DNA from 4 places in the Salipaludibacillus agaradhaerens genome. Region 4 is predicted to be linked to each of the others. Evidence: riboswitches for the same ligand, from Rfam matches in the RefSeq annotation. Region 4 holds a riboswitch; each other region holds the start of a gene.

Region 1 (3,161 bases), 530 kb from region 4:
CAACAGTTGCTCTTGAAGGAAGAGGACTAGCTTAATAAATAGATAGATCCTACCACGAGTTTATCCTTCATAAAGGATAGACTCGTTTTCATAGTTTTTAATCCATTGTACGAAATGCTTTTTTGAGTCAGTAAATAATTTAGTTGATTGCTACCGTTTAGGATATAGTTAGTTACGTATTAGCTTCTTTTATCTCGTCAAGTACATGTGTTAAAATTCTCGCAGTCAACCCCCAAATGATATGGCCATTATAGTTATAAAAGTGTTCTGTAACGTAACCTGTGCGCCATTTGTAATTTTCTCCTTCTGGAATAAGATGATAAGGAAAGCTGTTATCAGGCTTTAAACTTAATCTTATATAATGTTCTTCTCGTGGTAATACTAGTAATTCACTTACAGGTGCTATAATAATATCTTCCACCTCTTTTTTACTCACTTGGAAGGTTGCTTCTGAAGAGATAATACCTGAAAAAGGATAAACGATTAATTTAAAAGGTGTGACGATATAGTCAAGTTCCCCCATTATACTCACATTATTTTCTTCTATTCCTAATTCTTCGGTTAACTCTCTCACAGCGGTTTCCTTGAGAGAGGTATCACCCTCTTCTACTTTTCCCCCAGGAAAACAAATTTCCCCTGGCTGAGAAACATGTTGTGATCGAATTTGAAATACAAGATGTAGTTCATTGTCCCGTTCGATAAATGGTACTGTAATAGCAGCTGAAACAAAATTATTCATGTCTAATAACTTTGCTTTCTTTTGTCTAAAATGTTCTCTTAATGATTGAGGCATGAGTTCCATGTTGATAAGTCATCCTTTCATTCAATTTATCAGAGATAATCGTCCGTAAAACCCCCGCTTCAAAAATGAGAGGGGAGATAAATATATTTAGCGGTAGCTAACGGCCGCTAGAGTCCTGATTGACTCAACTACAAATTGGTGGGGAAAGAACCAATACACCCACTGATTAAAGGTTCGTTTTATGATAGGAGAGGAAAACTGCGTTATTATCGCTTATCAAGGAAAGTGTAAGAAATCTCATGAATGAAGGAGCGATGTTTATATTTGTCAGTCACTGGGTGGGAATAAAAGTTATAACAGAAAAATTCCTCATACATATGGACTTATTAATGTCATCATATCAAACTTTAGCTGAGAAAGGGTTAAATATTAGATACAATTGGAAAATTCCACTTGGCATCTGGGCAAATTTTGGATATAATGTGAGCAGAACAGAACGGAGGTGTAAGGATGAAGTTAACAGTTAAAAAGCCTATTTTTGCTGAGTCTGCAAGCTTTTTTGTCAACCAAGCCAGTCAAGTCTCCGGAAAGGTTATTATAAAAAAAGATCACTGGGTGATTGATGCAAAAAGTCTTTTAGGTGTTTTGGCATTGTCTCTCCAGCCGGGACAAGAAATTGATTTAGAGATGGACGAGTCAGAAAGTAGTCAATTTCTAAAAAGAATCACTGAAGAAGATCTTTTTGAACAGTAGAACTTATTTTTTTTTCCATACTTAAATGAATAGATTTACTAGCTAGGGGTGCCGTTCTACAGGACGGCTGAGAGGAATTTTTCCAACTCTTTGAACCTGAAATGGGTAATACCAGCGGAGGGAAGCTTAATAGACGTTAGTTTAAGAGTTTAATGTTTATTTAAGCGCACCTTTTTGCAAGGGCGCTTTTTTTAATGCAGTAAATTAAGGATGGTGATATAACGATGACGAATGAAGACACGCTAATTATTGGTGGAAAAAAACTTAAGAATCGTTTGTTTCTAGGCACGGGCAAGTATGGGGATCATCGTGTTATGGAGGAAGCGATTAAGCATGCAGCTACTCAAGTTGTAACTGTAGCAATGAGACGGGTGAATTTTGAAAACGAGGAAGAGGATATCGTTAGATTAATACCAGATAATATCATACTGATGCCTAATACGTCAGGTGCTCGAACTGCGGAAGAAGCAATAAGAATCGCAAGGCTTGCGAGAGCTTCTGGCTTAGGAAATTGGGTGAAGATTGAGGTCATTTCAGATCAGAAATATTTATTACCTGATAACCAGGAGACGTTAAAGGCGACAGATACTTTAGTAAAGGAGGGATTTGTGGTCCTACCCTATATGAGTCCTGATTTGATGGCAGGTAAGAGAATGATAGAAGCGGGAGCCGAAGTTGTTATGCCCTTAGGATCACCAATAGGGTCCAATAGAGGACTCCGTATGAAAGAGATGATCCAAATGATGATTGATGAATTGTCAGTACCAATTATTGTGGATGCAGGTATTGGAAAGCCATCAGAAGCTGCAGAGGCGATGGAAATGGGAGCTGATGCTGTTCTTGTTAATACGGCAATTGCTACAGCAGGTGATCCAGTTCAGATGGCGCGAGCATTTGATTTAGCAGTTAAAGCAGGGAGGATAAGCTATTTATCAGGTTTTGGCTCTACCTCTTTAAAAGCTCAAGCTTCGTCACCATTAACAGGGTTTTTAGATTAAAAAATTATCGCTCCCTGTAAAAATGAAGAGGCAAATATGAGATTAAGCTATATGAACGGCAGAATTGAAATCTTAACGTGAACAAGCCTAACGTGCTATATCGTCTCTGCACACACTCTAAAAAGGCATCCAGTAAAAGATGATGCCCCGAAGGATCAGCTGACTGTCTGAAGAGCTAATGGCGAAAAACATTTAGTGGTATGTATTGTGAAAATGGCTCTTAAAAAACAGGAGAGAGGAGACATATTGTGAGTTTTTATGACAAACTACAACACTTAAAAGGGTTGCCTATCGCTGATCATCTCGCATCAATATCTCCCAGTGAGATTGAGACGATTTTAACTAAATCAAGAATAGATGAACATGATTTTTTAAAACTTCTGTCTCCTGCGGCAGAAGCGTACTTAGAAGTTATGGCTCAGAAAGCACATCAGTTAACTGTTCAGCATTTTGGTAAAACGATGTTGCTTTTTCAACCATTATATTTGTCTGACTACTGTGTGAATATTTGTAAATATTGTAGTTTTAGTGTAGATAATTCTTTTCCTCGAAGACGTCTGACGATGGATGAAGTAAGAAAAGAAGCAGAGATCATTTCCGATAGAGGAATTCAACACATTATTTTATTATCTGGAGAGTCTAGAAATCATTCTTCAGTGGCGTATTTA
Region 2 (3,161 bases), 630 kb from region 4:
AATACGAGTAATACTTTGGACATTAGTAAACAACTCCTTTAGAAATTTAATGAACATGCTGGGGCATGTAAGACGTTGAAAATAATGATTCATAAAGCCCTGCTACGAGAAAGCGATCCTCGTGATTTGTAACACGCCAACCGTGGCCGTGAATCCGTGTACATGGTACTATTTTCTGCTCAGAAAGATAGACTCTCGCCACGTGGCTTAAGCCTTGTTTATCGTGGGAAGTAGTCGTGTAAAGGTACCCGTTGTGTTCAGAAAGGTCTAAATAACATGCTTCTTTTACTGTAGCGTGGCACGTTTTCCAAGTTATGCTAGAGGTGTTTTGTGATGCTAGTTGGGCAAAATCAACGCTTCCTAAATTTTTTCGGCAAGTACCAGCAGCACATATGAGCGTGTTATCACGCTTTAGTAGTGAGGCAATCATACGTCTATCATGTTTGAGTCGCTTTACGTGATGATTCGTTAAATTAACAGACCATACGCCCCCGTAACGGGAATGGATTTTTGTGCCCAGGTAAAGCGTTGATCCATCAATGCAAATGGAGCGGATCGCTGGTTGATCTTGGCCGAGGAGCTGGAAGGGTTGATATGTCTGCCATGTGTCACCGTAGTCGAATGATAGATAAAGTTGATAATTGCTGTGTGTGACGATCATGTGTGCTGAGTTTATACATATACTCCAAGCAGAAGCCGAGGTAGGAAGTTTTTTATGTGACCATGTACGTCCTGCGTCTAAACTAATAATAAATCTCCCAGCATCACCAGAGCCGGCAATAATATGATCACGTGATGTTAAATCTAAAATGCGCTCTTTTACATCACATGCTTTCTCATGAATGCCTTCTTTCGTAATGTGTAAAATGCCATCGGAAACAGCAAGGAAATAGTCGCTGTTTGTCCCGCTAACAACCGCCGTAGCCCCTTCAAAACAGTCAGACAAACGCAATAAGGTCACCTCATCTCAAATAACTAGCCTAGTATTGATTTTATTGAGAATGATTATCATTGTCAATGTTTTTTTGTAATTGTCTTTCATGTGTAATGGGGACACCTTTTATTTGTCGGTACTTGGCAAGAAAATACATATAAAAAGCCCTGTTGCCTACAGGACTTTCTATCCCACTCTAAAGGGGCAGTAAACCCCCCACCTGAAAACTTAAGAAAAGGTGGGGATAAACTGCCCCTAAAGGTCCATAAAGTTAAACTAACAATCAGTGGGGGATGAAGGGAAAATCCCACTGATTGAAGCTTAGCTTTATGAGAGTAATATAAGGTTATTTTTTAAAGGAGTGAGGTAATTTGTGAGAGGGGACACGTGAGAGGATAATCCATGCTAATAAAGCGCCAGAAATACTGGATACAAAGAAGCCAGGGACGAAAAAGAATACACCGGCAGCTTGACCTAAGAATATATGGGCGATAGGGACAGCTAAAAGTGAGCCAATGAAAGCTGTTCCGATTACTTCTCCTAGAGCAGCAGCACCTTTATGCTTAAAAGTCCGGTAGGCGATGCCAGCTAATAAGGCCCCTACCATTCCTCCCGGAAAAGCAAGCAATGTCCCTATCCCTAAGAGGTTTCGTAATAGCCCAATAGCAAATGCAATCAAGACGGCTGGTCCAGGTCCTAAAAGGACAGCGGCGATGACGTTCACAGCGTGCTGGACAGGAAATGCTCGCGCTACACCAGCAGGAAACCATATAAACATAGCTCCCACTAGTCCGATGGCGATCAACATAGCCATTAATGTTAATTTGTAAGTTCGTGTCATGTGTTGAGCCTCTCCCTAAAATTAAATTGATGAAAGGACTAAAAAAACCAAGTCCTCTCATGACGATGAAAGAACCTGGCTCTGGTCACATAAACATGCGTGTTTACTGTTACGTGACTACTTTCCTACGCTGGTATGAGCCAGATCAGGTTCATGAGGGTTAAAAGGTTTTTACCTTTCTCTCAGTCCAAAATTTATGGACACCCCTAGTAGTTCATCTAGTTTCTTAGATTGTATCAAACGTCTCTTAAAAGTCAATTAAAGAGAGAATTTAGTCCCTATATTGTTGAGATCATACTTGAGTAATGGGATTGATACATAGGCAGTAATCATCATATTTAAGAATAAGTACGTGTGTTATGAGAGAAAACAAGATAAAATACAAAGTGTAGAAGAGAAAACTAGCGGGAAAGAGAGTCTGACAAGCCCCCATTATACAGGGGCGGTATCACAACAAAGAATAAGACATTAAGAATAAACGACAATTATTATAAACTGGTAGGAGGGATTGAAAATGAAAATAAGAGGTATGCGTGAGAGATTGATTATCGGGTTAGAGTGGGCAGGGACATTTGAGGAAGCAGCTGAAGGAAAGATACACCCAGTTATCAATGAAGCTAAACAACGAATAGAAGACATCAAAGGAAAAGTAAATCCCCATGAATTTATCGGAGTGTCTACCCATGACAGGAGAGATGGTTTTACGTACATCGGTGGCTGGGAAGTAGATAATGGCACAGATGTGCCCCGTGGCATGACATATCGGATTATTCCTGAAGGTGATTACCTTATTTATAAACATCGAAAAGATAAAGATATTAGTGAGACGTATAAGGAAATTAAAGAAGAGTTAATAGAAAGAGGTCTGACGCCATTGAAGCCTGAAGACATAGACGCTTTTGATGACATTCCCCTGAAGATTGAGCTTCATAACGCCGAAAAAATATTAGTTGATGAACCGATCTTTGAGATTCATATCCCAGTTGCCAGGTAAGACCTATCATTCGTAAAACTAGGAGGTTGTCAAAGCAATCTCCTAGTTTTTTTGAGTGAATATTTAACACGAACAGGCGAACCATAATAAATCATCTATCACATGATTGTATTTAAGAAAAGGCTGTGGTGAAAGATGGGCCCCTCGGAGGATCAGCAACGTGTTAAGAGGCAATGAGGCGAAAGGCTTCATGGCATCATGCAGCTGAAAATTCTTTATTGAGCCGTCTCTTAATTAATGAAAGACGGTTATGAAAAAAAGGCGTGTACGTGTTTCGAATAGGAAGCAATTAAAAAGGGATGGAAGAAAGAGTCGAATTGTGTGGGAAATCATTGATGCATTATTTTTTGAAAAAGAGTTGCATATTTTCAGAAATTTCGATACAATTGGGA
Region 3 (3,161 bases), 950 kb from region 4:
GCACACCCATTATAGCCTTGGCGTCATCCCTGAATTTTCAGTAATCTTATTAATAAAAATTATCCTAGCGGGTATCATTTTCGGTTTAACAGCCCTATTATTTAGTAAATTGTCACAAGGGTTTAAATCACTGTTTTCGACTTATTTCAAAAACCCAATGATGAAAAGTTTTGTAGGTGGGGCTATCGTTGTCACTATTGTTCTAATATTAGGTACTAGAGATTATACTGGGTTAAGCCTTCCATTAATTCACGAATCATTTGAAGGAGACGTTTCACCGCTTGCATTCTTCTGGAAAATGTTATTAACAACAATTACTCTTGGGGCAGGATTCCAAGGTGGTGAAGTTACCCCCCTGTTTACGATTGGTGCTACTCTAGGAAACACGCTATCTAGCTTTCTTGGTGTACCTACACCTTTACTTGCCGGATTAGGATTTATCGCTGTTTTCGCAGGAGCTACCAATACACCTTTGGCATGTTTTATTATGGGAATTGAGTTATTTGGAGCAGAGGCTGCGGTCTATCTATTCACGGCCTGTGCCATCAGTTATATGTTTTCTGGACATACAGGTATATACACCTCGCAACGAGTTGGAGTAGCTAAATGTCATTCTCTTGAACATCATGAAGAAAGTTCACTAGGTCATTTACCAAAATCGCCTAAGTTAAAGGAGGGTGTAGGATGGTCACGAAAATATACTTCTTAATTTCTGCATTTCTTTCTATTTCCCTTATATTTTTTTTCCTTAGGAAACCTATACTTATAGGAAAAGAACAAGGAGAGTCAACTTTAAAGGGACAGTTAAAAGGAAACTCTTCTATGCTATTACCTATTACAAAGACTGGAACTTATCATCTTGAGTTACAACTGATAAGTGGAGAGTTACTTCTCGCTCACAGCTCCTACAATATAGCTACAAATAGTTGGGTTATGATTTCAAAAAAGGAAGCCAAAACATGTATTAATAAAAGCAAAATACTCCGAATAGATTTTTCTATTGAAGAGTTCTCAGGTGAATTGGACAAAGTTGAATTTATTAATCCTAAGCTTTTTAAGCCTTGTAATTTCAAATACACTTGGAAACAGGAAAAATCAGTAGCAACATAAAATTATGAAGAGCTATACATAAGATACATTCTTATTGTATAGCTTCGTTGTTTTTCTTCCCCTAAATCGTTAACCTGATCGACAGGAACTATATATATCACTAAAAGAAACAGAGAAGTTAAACTCACAAGATATTTGAGTATACTTGTTTGTTGAATGTTGAGTCTGATCATGAAAAGGCTCTCTGCAAACATTGACCAAAGTTGCAATAATGGCTGTGACTTTCACTTCAGACTGCACTTAATCCTTAGGGAGTCGTCTTATGTTCTGTCCTTTTTTATCACAACTAACCGTCTTTAACCTCAGGCACAAAATAGAGATGAGAACGAAAGCCCCACTAATTATCACCCTCATACTAAAGAAAATTTATTCCAATTTATACGTGCTGTTGTATTTTAAACATCATGATGAAATTGCCTCACTCAGTTACTACCAGATGTATGATGTCTTAATATGGCGCCTTGCCTGTTCAAGGTTCAGCGATATGTCAAAGCAAGTCTTACCACAGGCGCTCTCACCGTCAAAATAACCTCTAGCTTCCTGCCCACTCGCGTTGAAAGGACGATTCAAAGAAAGTCGTGCCATTTAAAGCGTTATGAGGATAACTCAATGTTTACTTTTAACTTTTTTAAAACCCTTTCATTTTTATGGAAGTTGATGTATTCTTGAAACAAATTCAATTGAAATAACTAGGGGAGTCCAATGAGTTGGGCTGAGACAGAAACGCGTTAAAGTTTCTTGACCCTTTGGACCTGATCTGGATCATACCAGCGTGGGGAAGTTAGAAAGCTCATCTTTTTTTATGAATTAACTTCTACATATAAAGCCGGGTCTACTTTTATGGATTCGGCTTTTTTATGTTGTTTTATGGCATGTCCCACTCGATATGTTCTTGGTCTCGTCCCTTACTACATTTTTTAAAAGGGAGAGATTGAATCAATGTCAACATCTTCATTCAATGAACAAAACATTGCCATCATGTCTAGCTTTTCAGGGAGTAAAAAAGTATATGTAGAAGGTTGTAGACCTGATATGAAAGTACCGATGCGTGAAATTGCGTTAAGCCCGACTACTGGTAGCTTTGGGGAAGAAGAAAATCCGCCAGTTCGTGTTTATGACACAAGCGGCCCCTATACAGATAGTCATTATGCCGTTGATATAACAAAAGGTCTCCCTACGCTTAGAAGCAAATGGATTCGAGAAAGAAATGATGTAGAGGAATATGAAGGGCGAGAGATAAAGCCCCAAGACAATGGCTATCAAGATGGACATGATCCTCGTGCACATCGTAACGTATTTCCTGGTTTGAAAAGAAAGCCGTTACGTGCAAAAAAAAGCCGAAATGTCACACAACTTCATTATGCTAAAAAAGGGATTATTACACCTGAAATGGCGTTCATCGCAATAAGAGAAAATATGAAACCTGAATTTGTTCGTGATGAAGTAGCAAGAGGGCGAGCGATTATTCCTTCTAATATCAACCATCCAGAGACAGAGCCTATGATCATAGGCCGACATTTCCATGTTAAAATTAATGCGAATATTGGTAATTCAGCTGTTTCTTCATCTATTGAAGAAGAGGTGGAAAAAATGACTTGGGCGACCCGTTGGGGGGCTGATACTATTATGGACCTTTCAACAGGAAAAAACATTCATACGACACGGGAATGGATTATTCGTAATTCCGCTGTCCCAGTTGGTACGGTACCTATTTATCAAGCACTTGAAAAAGTGAATGGAATTGCGGAAGACCTAACATGGGAGATTTATCGTGATACACTCATCGAACAAGCAGAACAAGGTGTGGATTACTTCACTATTCATGCTGGCGTTCTTTTAAGATATGTGCCTCTCACAGCAAAGCGTTTAACAGGGATTGTATCGAGAGGTGGATCGATCATGGCGCAATGGTGCCTCTATCATCATAAAGAAAGTTTCTTATATACTCATTTTGAAGACATCTGTGAGATTATGAAAACGTATGATGTGGCTTTTTCTTTAGGTGATGGCTTACGCCCTGGCTCAATTGCAGACGCAAACGATGAAGCTCA
Region 4 (3,161 bases):
CTTGTCTCTCCCAATTTTCTCTCGAACGGAAGCGGCGCTTTCATCACCTTGTCCCACATGGATGCCATCTGCATTAAGCTTAATAGCCAATGCTACATCGTCATTAATAATAAAGGGGATGTGATGTTCTTGGCAAATCGCTTGTAATTCACAGGCTAATGCCAGTTTTTTGTCCCCAGTCAGACTGTTTGTACCTTTTTCGCGAAATTGAAACATTGTAATACCACCTGAAATCGCTTCTCGTAAAATTGTTGGAAGTGGACGATTCACATTCGTGCTACCGCAAATGAAATAAAGACGTAAGCGAGAATTGACGTCATCTTGTGTGTACACGCTCATTCAGTGATCACCTCCAATTCATGTAATGGTTCATTGTAGAAACGTGGGGCAGCGTGATTCGTCGGGCCAGGCCCTTTGCCAACAGCAAAACCATGTTTAATCGCTACATGGATAAATGTCTTCGCTTCTTTAACAGCGTCTATTAAAGGGAGACCTTTAGCTAAATGAGCTGTAATTGCGGCGGCATATGTACAGCCAGTCCCGTGGGTATGACGGGTGTTGAGTCGTGGAACTGATAAGTAAACATAAGTCGTTCCATCATACAAGAGGTCAACAATTTTAGTTTCATCAAGATGATGACCGCCTTTAATTAATACGGCACGAGCTCCCATCTCGTACATCATTCTGGCTGCTTCTTTTCGTTGTTCCAAAGTGGTTAAGGAGCGACCAGTAATTTCTGAAGCTTCAGGAATGTTTGGCGTAATAATTGTTGCTAACGGAAATAGTTGTGTTTTAAGTGCCTCAATGGCATCGTCTTGGAGAAGTTTCGCTCCTGATGTAGATACCATGACAGGATCAATAACTAAATTTGTCCAATTATAATTAGCGGCTTTTTCAGCAACGATTTTAATCGTCGGTTCGTCAAATAACATGCCGGTTTTAACCGCATCAGCACCAATATCATCCGCCACAGCTGTAATCTGTTGCGAGATACCTTCGGGTGGGACAGGATACACCCCGCTGACACCTTGACTGTTTTGTGCGGTAATGGCAGTAATCGCACTCATACCAAACACGTCAAGTTCCTGAAAGGTTTTAAGGTCCGCTTGAATACCCGCTCCGCCTCCGCTATCAGAGCCGGCAATCGTAAGAGCTTTAGGTAACATTATGTTGTCCTCCTAAGAATGAATCGAGATGAGTTGCTCAATATCTTCTGGTTTTAAGTCATAAAGGGCGTCGAGAAAGTGCATTTGAAAATGGCCAGGCCCCATATTGTCACGACGTGTTGCAGCATGTTCAGCGGCTACCCCATAAAAGCCAATGGCAGCGGCGGCAGCTTCGACGACATTATCATGGACAGCGATAAAAGCACCTGTGACAGCACTTAATAAACAACCAGCTCCCGTAATTTTGGATTGAAGAGCATGACCATTTTCAACGGTGTACGTTATGTGACCATCGGTAATGACATCTGTTTTTCCGGTAAGTGCCGTCACGGTTTTCCATTTTAATGCAACATTTTTTGCAATCTCAGCCGCATCAGTTACTTCAGCAGTAGAATCGACGCCTTTCATTTTGACATTCTCGTCTGAAAGGTTAGCAATTTCGCTAGCATTACCCCGTATAAGCGTAATATCAAGCTCGTTTAATAATCGTTGGACCGTTTCTGTTCGATAAGGTGTCGCCCCAGCACCTACTGGATCAAGGATAATAGGAACGCCCGCTTTATTTGCTGCTTTACCAGCAAGTAGCATGGCATTAACAACCGGTTTAGTTAACGTGCCAATATTAATGACTAACGCTTGTGACACACTGGCCATATCGGCTACTTCTTCTTCAGCATATGCCATAACAGGACTGGCACCGAGGGCATAAAGGCCATTTGCTGTGAAATTTGTTACCACCACATTTGTAATGTTGTGGATAAGCGGAGATTTTTCTTGAATAATGTTTCGTAATTCATTAACAGGTAACATCTTCTAACCCCTTTCCTTATTTTACATCTTTTAGAAGTAAAATGAAACATAAAAAACCGTTCGCGCAGAACGAAAGGTGAAAAGAGTCGTTCCACTTTCCTACGCTGGCATGCTGTTCCAGATCAGGTTCAAAGGGATTAAGCAATCGCTTATCTCAGCCCGAAGGCACCCCTAGTGGTTAAACTATTGTTTTTTCTATCATCTCTATACTATCATAATAATAATTAGAGGAACAAAAAAATTGAGAAAGTATAACAAAAGTGAGGGCAATCATGACAAATTTATTCAAAAAAGCGGAAGCGTTTGTTCGGACATGCTATCAAGAGTTAGGAATGGAGGACAAAATAGAAGAGCGTCTTATGACGATAAAACAAGACATTCAAGAGACGAATTTTTATGAACATACGTTTACAGAGCTAGAGCATGGGGCTAAAATGGCGTGGCGAAACGCTAATAAGTGTATCGGTCGTCTGTTTTGGCATACACTTACTGTACGTGATGCCCGTTTGTGTACTGACGAAGAAGCGGTTTTTAACGAATTAACGACACATCTACACTTAGCAACTAACGGTGGTAAAATCAAACCAATGATGACCTTTTTTGCACCAAGAAAACACGGTGAAGAGCCTGTGAGAATACTCAACCATCAGCTTGTTCGTTATGCAGGTTATGAGGCCGGACCACATATAATAGGTGATCCAGCGTCGCAGTCATTCACAGCTTTATGCGAATCACTAGGATGGCGTGGAGAGGGATCAGCTTTTGATGTTCTGCCACTGGTGATTAAATTGGGTGATGGCAGTGTGAGATGGCGTGATTTGTCTGAGGACGAGGTACTTCGAGTGCCGATTAGTCACCCGGATACAGATAAATTAAATGACTTACAGTTAGAATGGTACGCCGTGCCAGCTATTACTGACATGATGGTTGAAATTGGTGGGATCGAATATCCAACAGTGCCATTCAACGGCTGGTATATGGGGACTGAAATCGGCGCGAGGAACTTTGCTGATGAACAAAGATATAATTTATTACCTATCGTGGCTGAGAAATTAGAGTTTGATATGACAAAGGCTTCATCGTTATGGAAAGACAAAGCATTAGTAGAGTTAAATCGTGCCGTGCTGCATTCCTTTCAAAAAAAAGGTGTCAGTATCGTCGATCATCACACGGCTGCTGAGCAGT

Evidence for each region. Region 4 has a riboswitch for thiamine pyrophosphate ahead of thiM (hydroxyethylthiazole kinase). Riboswitches for the same ligand answer to the same signal wherever they lie in the genome.
Region 1: linked by a shared signal. The riboswitch ahead of BK581_RS05250 (thiazole synthase) and the one ahead of thiM (hydroxyethylthiazole kinase) in region 4 are both predicted to bind thiamine pyrophosphate.
Region 2: linked by a shared signal. The riboswitch ahead of thiW (energy coupling factor transporter S component ThiW) and the one ahead of thiM (hydroxyethylthiazole kinase) in region 4 are both predicted to bind thiamine pyrophosphate.
Region 3: linked by a shared signal. The riboswitch ahead of thiC (phosphomethylpyrimidine synthase ThiC) and the one ahead of thiM (hydroxyethylthiazole kinase) in region 4 are both predicted to bind thiamine pyrophosphate.

Annotation. Positions count from the first base shown of each region.
Region 1 covers NZ_KV917378.1:1,090,247-1,093,407, reverse strand. Annotated here, with positions in the region: gene BK581_RS05270 (YrhC family protein) at 1-30, shown strand, start outside; gene BK581_RS05265 (NUDIX hydrolase) at 173-802, opposite strand; gene BK581_RS05255 (HPr family phosphocarrier protein) at 1,253-1,495, shown strand; TPP riboswitch at 1,530-1,635, shown strand; gene BK581_RS05250 (thiazole synthase) at 1,720-2,493, shown strand; gene thiH (2-iminoacetate synthase ThiH) at 2,742-3,161, shown strand, end outside.
Region 2 covers NZ_KV917378.1:2,248,241-2,251,401, reverse strand. Annotated here, with positions in the region: gene BK581_RS10515 (flavodoxin) at 1-23, opposite strand, end outside; gene BK581_RS10510 (WD40/YVTN/BNR-like repeat-containing protein) at 47-952, opposite strand; gene thiW (energy coupling factor transporter S component ThiW) at 1,281-1,775, opposite strand; TPP riboswitch at 1,881-1,993, opposite strand; gene BK581_RS10500 (GyrI-like domain-containing protein) at 2,290-2,769, shown strand.
Region 3 covers NZ_KV917378.1:2,564,465-2,567,625, forward strand. Annotated here, with positions in the region: gene BK581_RS11935 (voltage-gated chloride channel family protein) at 1-709, shown strand, start outside; gene BK581_RS11940 (hypothetical protein) at 685-1,110, shown strand; TPP riboswitch at 1,792-1,906, shown strand; gene thiC (phosphomethylpyrimidine synthase ThiC) at 2,050-3,161, shown strand, end outside.
Region 4 covers NZ_KV917378.1:1,619,279-1,622,439, reverse strand. Annotated here, with positions in the region: gene thiE (thiamine phosphate synthase) at 1-339, opposite strand, end outside; gene thiD (bifunctional hydroxymethylpyrimidine kinase/phosphomethylpyrimidine kinase) at 336-1,166, opposite strand; gene thiM (hydroxyethylthiazole kinase) at 1,179-1,976, opposite strand; TPP riboswitch at 2,056-2,159, opposite strand; gene BK581_RS07785 (nitric oxide synthase oxygenase) at 2,249-3,161, shown strand, end outside.